Regions from separate parts of the Streptomyces sp. CNH287 genome, predicted to be linked through region 1. Evidence: riboswitches for the same ligand, from Rfam matches in the RefSeq annotation. Region 1 holds a riboswitch; the other holds the start of a gene.
What was found. Region 1 has a riboswitch for thiamine pyrophosphate ahead of thiO (glycine oxidase ThiO). Riboswitches for the same ligand answer to the same signal wherever they lie in the genome.
Positions count from the first base shown of each region.

Region 2: another riboswitch for thiamine pyrophosphate. It lies ahead of thiC (phosphomethylpyrimidine synthase ThiC); the one in region 1 lies ahead of thiO (glycine oxidase ThiO).

Region 1 covers NZ_KE384251.1:170,557-173,938, forward strand. Annotated here, with positions in the region: gene thiE (thiamine phosphate synthase) at 1-73, opposite strand, end outside; gene H299_RS0124415 (Rv2175c family DNA-binding protein) at 213-578, opposite strand; gene H299_RS0124420 (oxidoreductase) at 612-1,817, opposite strand; gene H299_RS36055 (avidin-fold protein) at 1,947-2,243, opposite strand; TPP riboswitch at 2,321-2,433, shown strand; gene thiO (glycine oxidase ThiO) at 2,429-3,382, shown strand, end outside.
Region 2 covers NZ_AUKQ01000013.1:173,014-176,395, forward strand. Annotated here, with positions in the region: gene H299_RS34255 (cupin domain-containing protein) at 1-114, opposite strand, end outside; gene thiC (phosphomethylpyrimidine synthase ThiC) at 323-2,134, opposite strand; TPP riboswitch at 2,128-2,241, opposite strand; gene H299_RS0114810 (YibE/F family protein) at 2,314-3,382, shown strand, end outside.

The DNA.
Region 1 (3,382 bases):
ACAGGTACAGCCGGGAGGCCGCCAGCCGCTCGCGGGCGGTGCCGGGCAGGGGCGGATGGGCGGTACGGGACATGGCGCGTTCCCCCGAGAAGGGGTGCATGGGCCTGGCGCGGCCCATGCACCGGTGTGGTGTGGTGTCGTGTCGTTGTGCGGTGCGGACCGGTGCGGTCCGGTCCGTCGTTCAGGGGCGCCGGCCGGGCCGCGCGGCCCGCTCAGACCGCGAGAGCCTGGGCGCGGCGCTTCACCTCTGTCCCGCGGTTCTCGCGCAGCGCCTGCGCCGGAGTCCCGGGCAGGCTGTCATCGGGTGTGAACAGCCACTCCAGCATCTCCTCGTCGCTGAAGCCGTCGTCCTTGAGGAGCGTGATGGTGCCCACCAGGCCCTTCACCACTCTGCCGTCGCCGACGAAGTCGGCGGGCACCTGGAGTACGCGGTTCTCCCCCCGCCGCACCGCGATCAGCTGGCCCTCCTTGACCAGCTGCCGGATACGGGTCACGGGGACGTCGAGCTGCTCCGCGACGTCGGGAAGGGTGAGCCAGGCGGGGACGAGAGCATCGGTCTTTGCGTCAATCTCGGTCACATGCACAAGACTGCCACCTCGCACTGACAGTCACTACCGCAGTGCCTTCTTCAGTGCGAGCGCCGGGTCCGAGACGAGCACCGGGTCCAGCCGCGTGCCCTGCGCTACGAGCTTGCGCCCCTGCGCCAGGTCGCGCGGGCGCCCGACAGCCAGCAGCGCGGTCAGCGCGCCGTCCCGCAGCCAGCACACCGACCAGGCCGCACCGCCCGGATCGCCGCGCCGCACCAGCTCGTCCCCCTCCGAGTGCTGCCCGACGTACTGCACGAAGCGGCCGAACTGCTCGGACCAGAAGTACGGCACGGGGTCGTACTCCACGCTCTCCTCGGCCCGCCCCGCGCGGCACTCGGCCACCAAATTCGCGGCGACCACCCGGGGGCCCTGGAGCGCGTTGTCCCAGTGGTGCACCAGCAGCCGCCTGCCGTAGCGGGCGGAGGGGAAGGAGGCGCAGTCGCCGACGGCGTACACGTGCGCCTGCGAGGTGCGCAGCCCCGCGTCCGCCCGGACCGAGCCGTCCGGGCACAGCGCGACGCCCGATCCGGCCAGCCAGCCGGTCGCGGGCCGCGCCCCGACGCCGACGACGACCGCGTCGGCGGCGAGCCGCTCGCCGTCCGCGAGCAGCACGCCGTCCGCCGCGACGGCGGTCACCGGGATGCCGACGCGCAGCCGGACCCCGCCCTCGGCGTACCAGTCGCGCATGTGCTCGGTGACCTCCGGCGGCAGTACGCCCGCCAGCGGCAGTCCGGCGGCCTCCACGACCGTCACCTCGCAGCCCGCCTCGCGCGCGGCCGTCGCGAACTCGGCGCCGATCCAGCCCGCGCCGACGACCACGACGGAGCCGCGCCCCAGCAGCACGGGGCGCAGCCGGGCGGCGTCGTCGAGCGTGCGCAGCAGGTGGACCCCGGGGCCGGGACCCGCCGCGATGCCCGCTTCCCAGCCGGGCGGCACGACGGGCTCGGCGCCGGTCGCCAGGACCAGCCGGTCGTAGGCGAGGGTGCCGCCGGCGGCGAGGTCCAGCCGGTGCGCCGAGGGCCGCAGCCCGGTGACCACGCGGCCCAGCTCCAGCCCGATGGCCAGGTCGTCGTAGTCGATGTCGAACTCCGAGCCCTCGACCTTGCCGAGCAGCACCGCCTTGGACAGCGGCGGCCGGTCGTACGGCCGGTGCGGTTCGGCGCCGATCAGCGTGACGGCGCCCGCCCAGCCCTGCTCGCGCAGTTGGACGGCGGTCTGCACCCCGGCCATCCCGGCTCCGACGATGACGACGTGTTCGGGTGCCGGATTCCGCTCAGGGCTGTCAGTCACCCCGTCACTCTAACGACCAGGCGCGCGCGGGCCGGCCCCACCAGGGCCGGGCATGGAGCCGCCCGGCCGTCAGCCCGGCACCTGCTCCACCGCGCTGGTGCCGCTGCCCGGCTGCGACTCCCACTGCCAGCCCTCCTCCAGCCGCAGCCGGCCGTCGGGCAGCGCCGTGACGCGGCTGACGCAGTGCCCGGAGGCGGTGGTCCCGTCCGAGCGCAATGGGACGTAGCGGAAGTCGAGCCGGTCGCCCGTGCGCGTCCCGACCAGCTGGCCGCGCGCGACGTCACCGCCCTCGTACGCGGCCCACACCTGGCCGTCGAGCGAGGGGTGCACGGTCGGGCTCCCGGGGGTGCGGAGGCTTCGGCGCACGCCCCGGGACCGTACGGACGGCGGAGTGCACCGGCTCCTTGCCCGGCGCCCGGAGGGGCGCAGTAGGGTGGCGAGCGTACGACATACGCGGGAGCCCGGACGTACCGGGCTGAGAGGGAGGCTGACGGCCTCCGACCGTACGAACCTGATCCGGGTCATACCGGCGAAGGGAGGACTGCTTTCCCATGCGCGGCGCGCATCCCCGAACGGACGTGCTCGTCCTGGGCGGCGGCATCATCGGACTGGTCACCGCCTGGCGGGCGGCGCAGCGCGGCCTGCGTACCGAGGTCGTGGACCCGGCGCCCGGCGGCGGCGCGGCGCGGGTGGCGGCCGGCATGCTCGCCGCGGTCACCGAGCTGCACTACGGCGAGGAGGCCCTGCTGGCCCTCAACCTCGCCTCCGCCGAACGCTACCCGGACTTCGTCCGGGAGCTGGAGGAGGCCAGCGGCCTGCCGACCGGCTACCGGGCCTGCGGCACCCTCGCGGTCGCCCTCGACGCCGACGACCGGGCGGACCTGCGCGAGCTGCACGCCCTCCAGCAGCGCTGCGGGCTGGACTCCCAGTGGCTCTCCGGCCGCGACTGCCGGCGTCTGGAGCCCATGCTGTCCCCTTCCGTGCGCGGCGGTCTCCGGGTGGACGGCGACCACCAGGTCGATCCGCGCCGCCTGGCCGCCGCGCTGCTGGCCGCCTGCGAACGGGCGGGCGTGGCCTTCCGCCGCGTGGCGGCGGCCCGGCTGGCGGTCGCGGGCGACCGCGCCACCGGGGCCGTGCTGGCGGACGGCACCGAGGTGGGCGCGGCGCACACGGTGCTGGCCACCGGTCCGGACAGCGGGCGGCTGGCCGGCGTGCCCGGCGAGGTGCTGCCCCCCGTACGGCCGGTCAAGGGGCAGGTCGTGCGGCTACGGGTGCCGGACGCGTACGCGCCCTTCCTCTCCCGTACGGTGCGCGCCGTGGTGCGCGGCGGGCACCTCTACCTCGTGCCGCGCGCCGACGGCGAGCTGGTGGTGGGCGCCACCAGCGAGGAACTGGGCTGGGACGTCACGGTGACCGCCGGCGGGGTCTACGAGCTGCTGCGCGACGCGCACGAGCTGATCCCGGGCATCACCGAACTGCCGCTGGCCGAGACCGGCGCCGGACTG
Region 2 (3,382 bases), on a different contig from region 1:
GGGCTCGGTGCCCGCACCCGTGCCGGTGGCGGTCGGTGCGGCGGCGGTGAGCGGGAGCACCAGGGCGGCGCAGAGCATCGCGGGCGCCGACTTCCGTGCACGTGCAGAGGACATGGGACCGTCCTTCCGAAGGGCCGGGCGCGGCGCTCGGCGTATCAGGAGTGCGAAGCCGCCCCGTCGGCGGCTCCCTCGCGGACGGTACTGACGCGTCCGTGGCCGCCGCTTCGTACCTGAGGACACACCTCGCCCTCCGCCCCAGGAGGGAGCGGAGGGGCGTCGGCGGCCGGGCGGGGACCGCGCGCCCCCGCCCGGCCGCCGGTCCTCAGTCCGTCACGGGCAGGTAGACGCGGTTGCCCGCGTCCGCGAACTCCTTGGACTTCTCCGCCATGCCCGCCTCGATGTCCTCGGCGCCCAGATCCCCGCCGTGCTTGCGGCGGATATCCTGGCTGATTTTCATCGAACAAAATTTCGGCCCGCACATGGAGCAGAAGTGCGCCGTCTTCGCCGGTTCCGCCGGGAGTGTCGCGTCGTGGAACTCCCGTGCCGTGTCCGGGTCCAGCGCCAGGTTGAACTGGTCCTCCCAGCGGAACTCGAACCGCGCGTCCGAGAGCGCGTCGTCCCAGTCCTGCGCCCCTGGATGGCCCTTGGCCAGGTCAGCCGCGTGCGCCGCGATCTTGTACGTGATCACGCCCGTCTTCACGTCGTCCCGGTCCGGCAGCCCCAGGTGCTCCTTGGGCGTGACGTAGCAGAGCATCGCCGTGCCCCACCAGCCGATCATCGCCGCGCCGATGCCCGAGGTGATGTGGTCGTACGCGGGTGCGATGTCGGTCGTGAGCGGGCCCAGCGTGTAGAACGGGGCCTCCTCGCAGATCTCCTGCTGGAGGTCGATGTTCTCCTTGATCTTGTGCATCGGGACGTGGCCCGGTCCCTCGATCATGGTCTGCACGTCGTGCGCCTTGGCGATCCGGTTCAGCTCGCCCAGCGTGCGCAGCTCCGCGAACTGCGCCTCGTCGTTGGCGTCCGCGATGGAGCCCGGACGCAGCCCGTCGCCGAGCGAGAAGGTGACGTCGTACGTCTTCAGGATGTCGCACAGCTCCTCGAAGTGCGTGTAGAGGAAGCTCTCCTGATGGTGTGCCAGGCACCAGGCGGCCATGATCGAGCCGCCCCGCGAGACGATGCCCGTCTTGCGCCGCGCGGTCAGCGGCACGTAGCGCAGCAGGACACCCGCGTGCACGGTGACGTAGTCCACGCCCTGCTCGCACTGTTCGATGATGGTGTCCTTGTACACCTCCCAGGACAGCTCCTCCGCCTTGCCGTCGACCTTCTCCAGCGCCTGGTAGAGCGGCACGGTGCCGATGGGCACCGGGGAGTTGCGCAGCACCCACTCACGAGTGGTGTGGATGTTGCGGCCGGTGGAGAGGTCCATCACGGTGTCGGTGCCCCACCGGGTCGCCCAGGTCATCTTCTCCACCTCCTCCTCGATCGAGGAGGTGACGGCGGAGTTGCCGATGTTGGCGTTCACCTTCACCAGGAAGTTCTTGCCGATGATCATCGGCTCGATCTCCGGGTGGTTCACGTTCGCGGGCAGTACGGCGCGGCCCGCCGCGATCTCGTCGCGTACGAACTCGGGCGCGCAGCGCTCGCGGACGGCGACGTACTCCATCTCGGGGGTGACCTCGCCGCGCTTGGCGTAGGCGAGCTGGGTCACCGCGACGCGCGTGCCGTCGGCACCCTCCCGGCCGCGCCGGGGCTGGCGGGGGCGGCCGGGGAAGACCGCGTCCAGCCCGGCCAGGTCCGCCGCCGTGCCCCGTACGAGGCCGCCGCGGGGCGCGGTGTGCTTGATGCCGTCGTCCTCGGGCCGCAGCTCCCGGCCCGCGTACTCCTCGGTGTCCCCCCTCGCGATGATCCAGTTCTCGCGCAGCGGGGCCAGCCCGCGGCGTACGTCGGTCTCGATCTGCGGATCGGTGTACGGACCGGAGGTGTCGTACAGCGTCACGTCGTTGCCGTTGGTGAGGTGCACCTGGCGGACCGGTACCCGGATGTCCGGGCGGGACCCGCTCACATAGCCCTTGTGCCAGCCCGGCTTGCGCGGTGCGGACACGTCGGCGCGCGTGTGTGCGTCCTGCGTGGTCATGAGACCCAACTCCCTACGCCGGCATTACCCGGTAACAGGTTCGGCGGTCGGCGCAGCTTCTCCAGCGCCCTCTCAGCCCCGTGCTCGGAGCTCCCGCGATGTGCAAAAGGTGGCCCCACGCTAACGGCACACCCGTGGTGCTGGCCAGGGTGCCCCCGGGTACTTGCGATGATCTGCCGGTGACCCCGACACCGCAGCCACCGCCACCCCGCGATCCGCCGCGGCGCCCGCGCCCGGGCGCACCGCCGCCGCAGCACGCCCCGGGGGCCGTCCCGGACCCCTCCGGCCGCCCCGCCCCGGGGCCCGGCCCGGCGCCTGGGCAGGCACCCGCGCAGGCGCACGGCCACAGTCATGGCCACAGCCACGCGCACGCCCACGGCCCCGCCGCGCCCGTCTCCGCGCGGCTGCGCAAGGTCATCGCGGTGGTGCTGATCCCGTTCGCCTCCGCGGTCGCCATCGGGCTGATCGTGCTGTGGCCGGGCGGCACCTCGGACCAGAGCGGGCCCGGCGGGGTCGGTTTCGACCGGCCCACCTTCGACGCGCGCGTGACCTCCGTCCAGGAGGTGAACTGCGCGGACGTGAACGCCCAGCCGCAGCCGCCCGCCGGCGAGCAGCCCCCGCCGCCCCCGCAGGGCAAGGAGGGCCAGGGCGGGCCGGGCGCGCAGCCGGGGCCGAAGGAGGACGGCTCCGCCGACCTGTGCCAGAAGGCGACCGTGGAGGTGACCGGCGGCAAGGACAAGGGCCGCAAGTTCACCGAGATCATCACCCCGGACGCGACCCGCACCCTCAGCACCGGCCAGCAGGTGGTCGTCGCGTACGCGGAGAAGGCGCCGCGCGAACTCCAGTACAGCGTGATCGACGTGGACCGCACGTTCCCGATGGCGCTGCTCGCCGGGATCTTCGCCCTGGTGGTGGTGCTGGTGGGGCGGCTGCGCGGGGTGCTGGCGCTGGTCGGCCTGGTGGTGAGCTTCGCGGTGCTGACGCTCTTCATCCTGCCCGCGATACTCGACGGCTCGAACCCGCTGGTGGTGGCTGTCGTCGGGGGCAGCGCGATCATGCTGGTGACGCTCTACCTGTGCCACGGCGTCTCGGCCCGTACGTCGGTCGCCGTGCTGGGCACGCTGGTCTCACTGCTGCTGATCGGGCTGCTCGGCTCGCTGTTCATCGGCTGGGCGCACCTGACCGGCAACACAGACGACCAGACCGGCCTCGTGCACGGCCTCTACCCGGACATCGAGATCCAGGGCC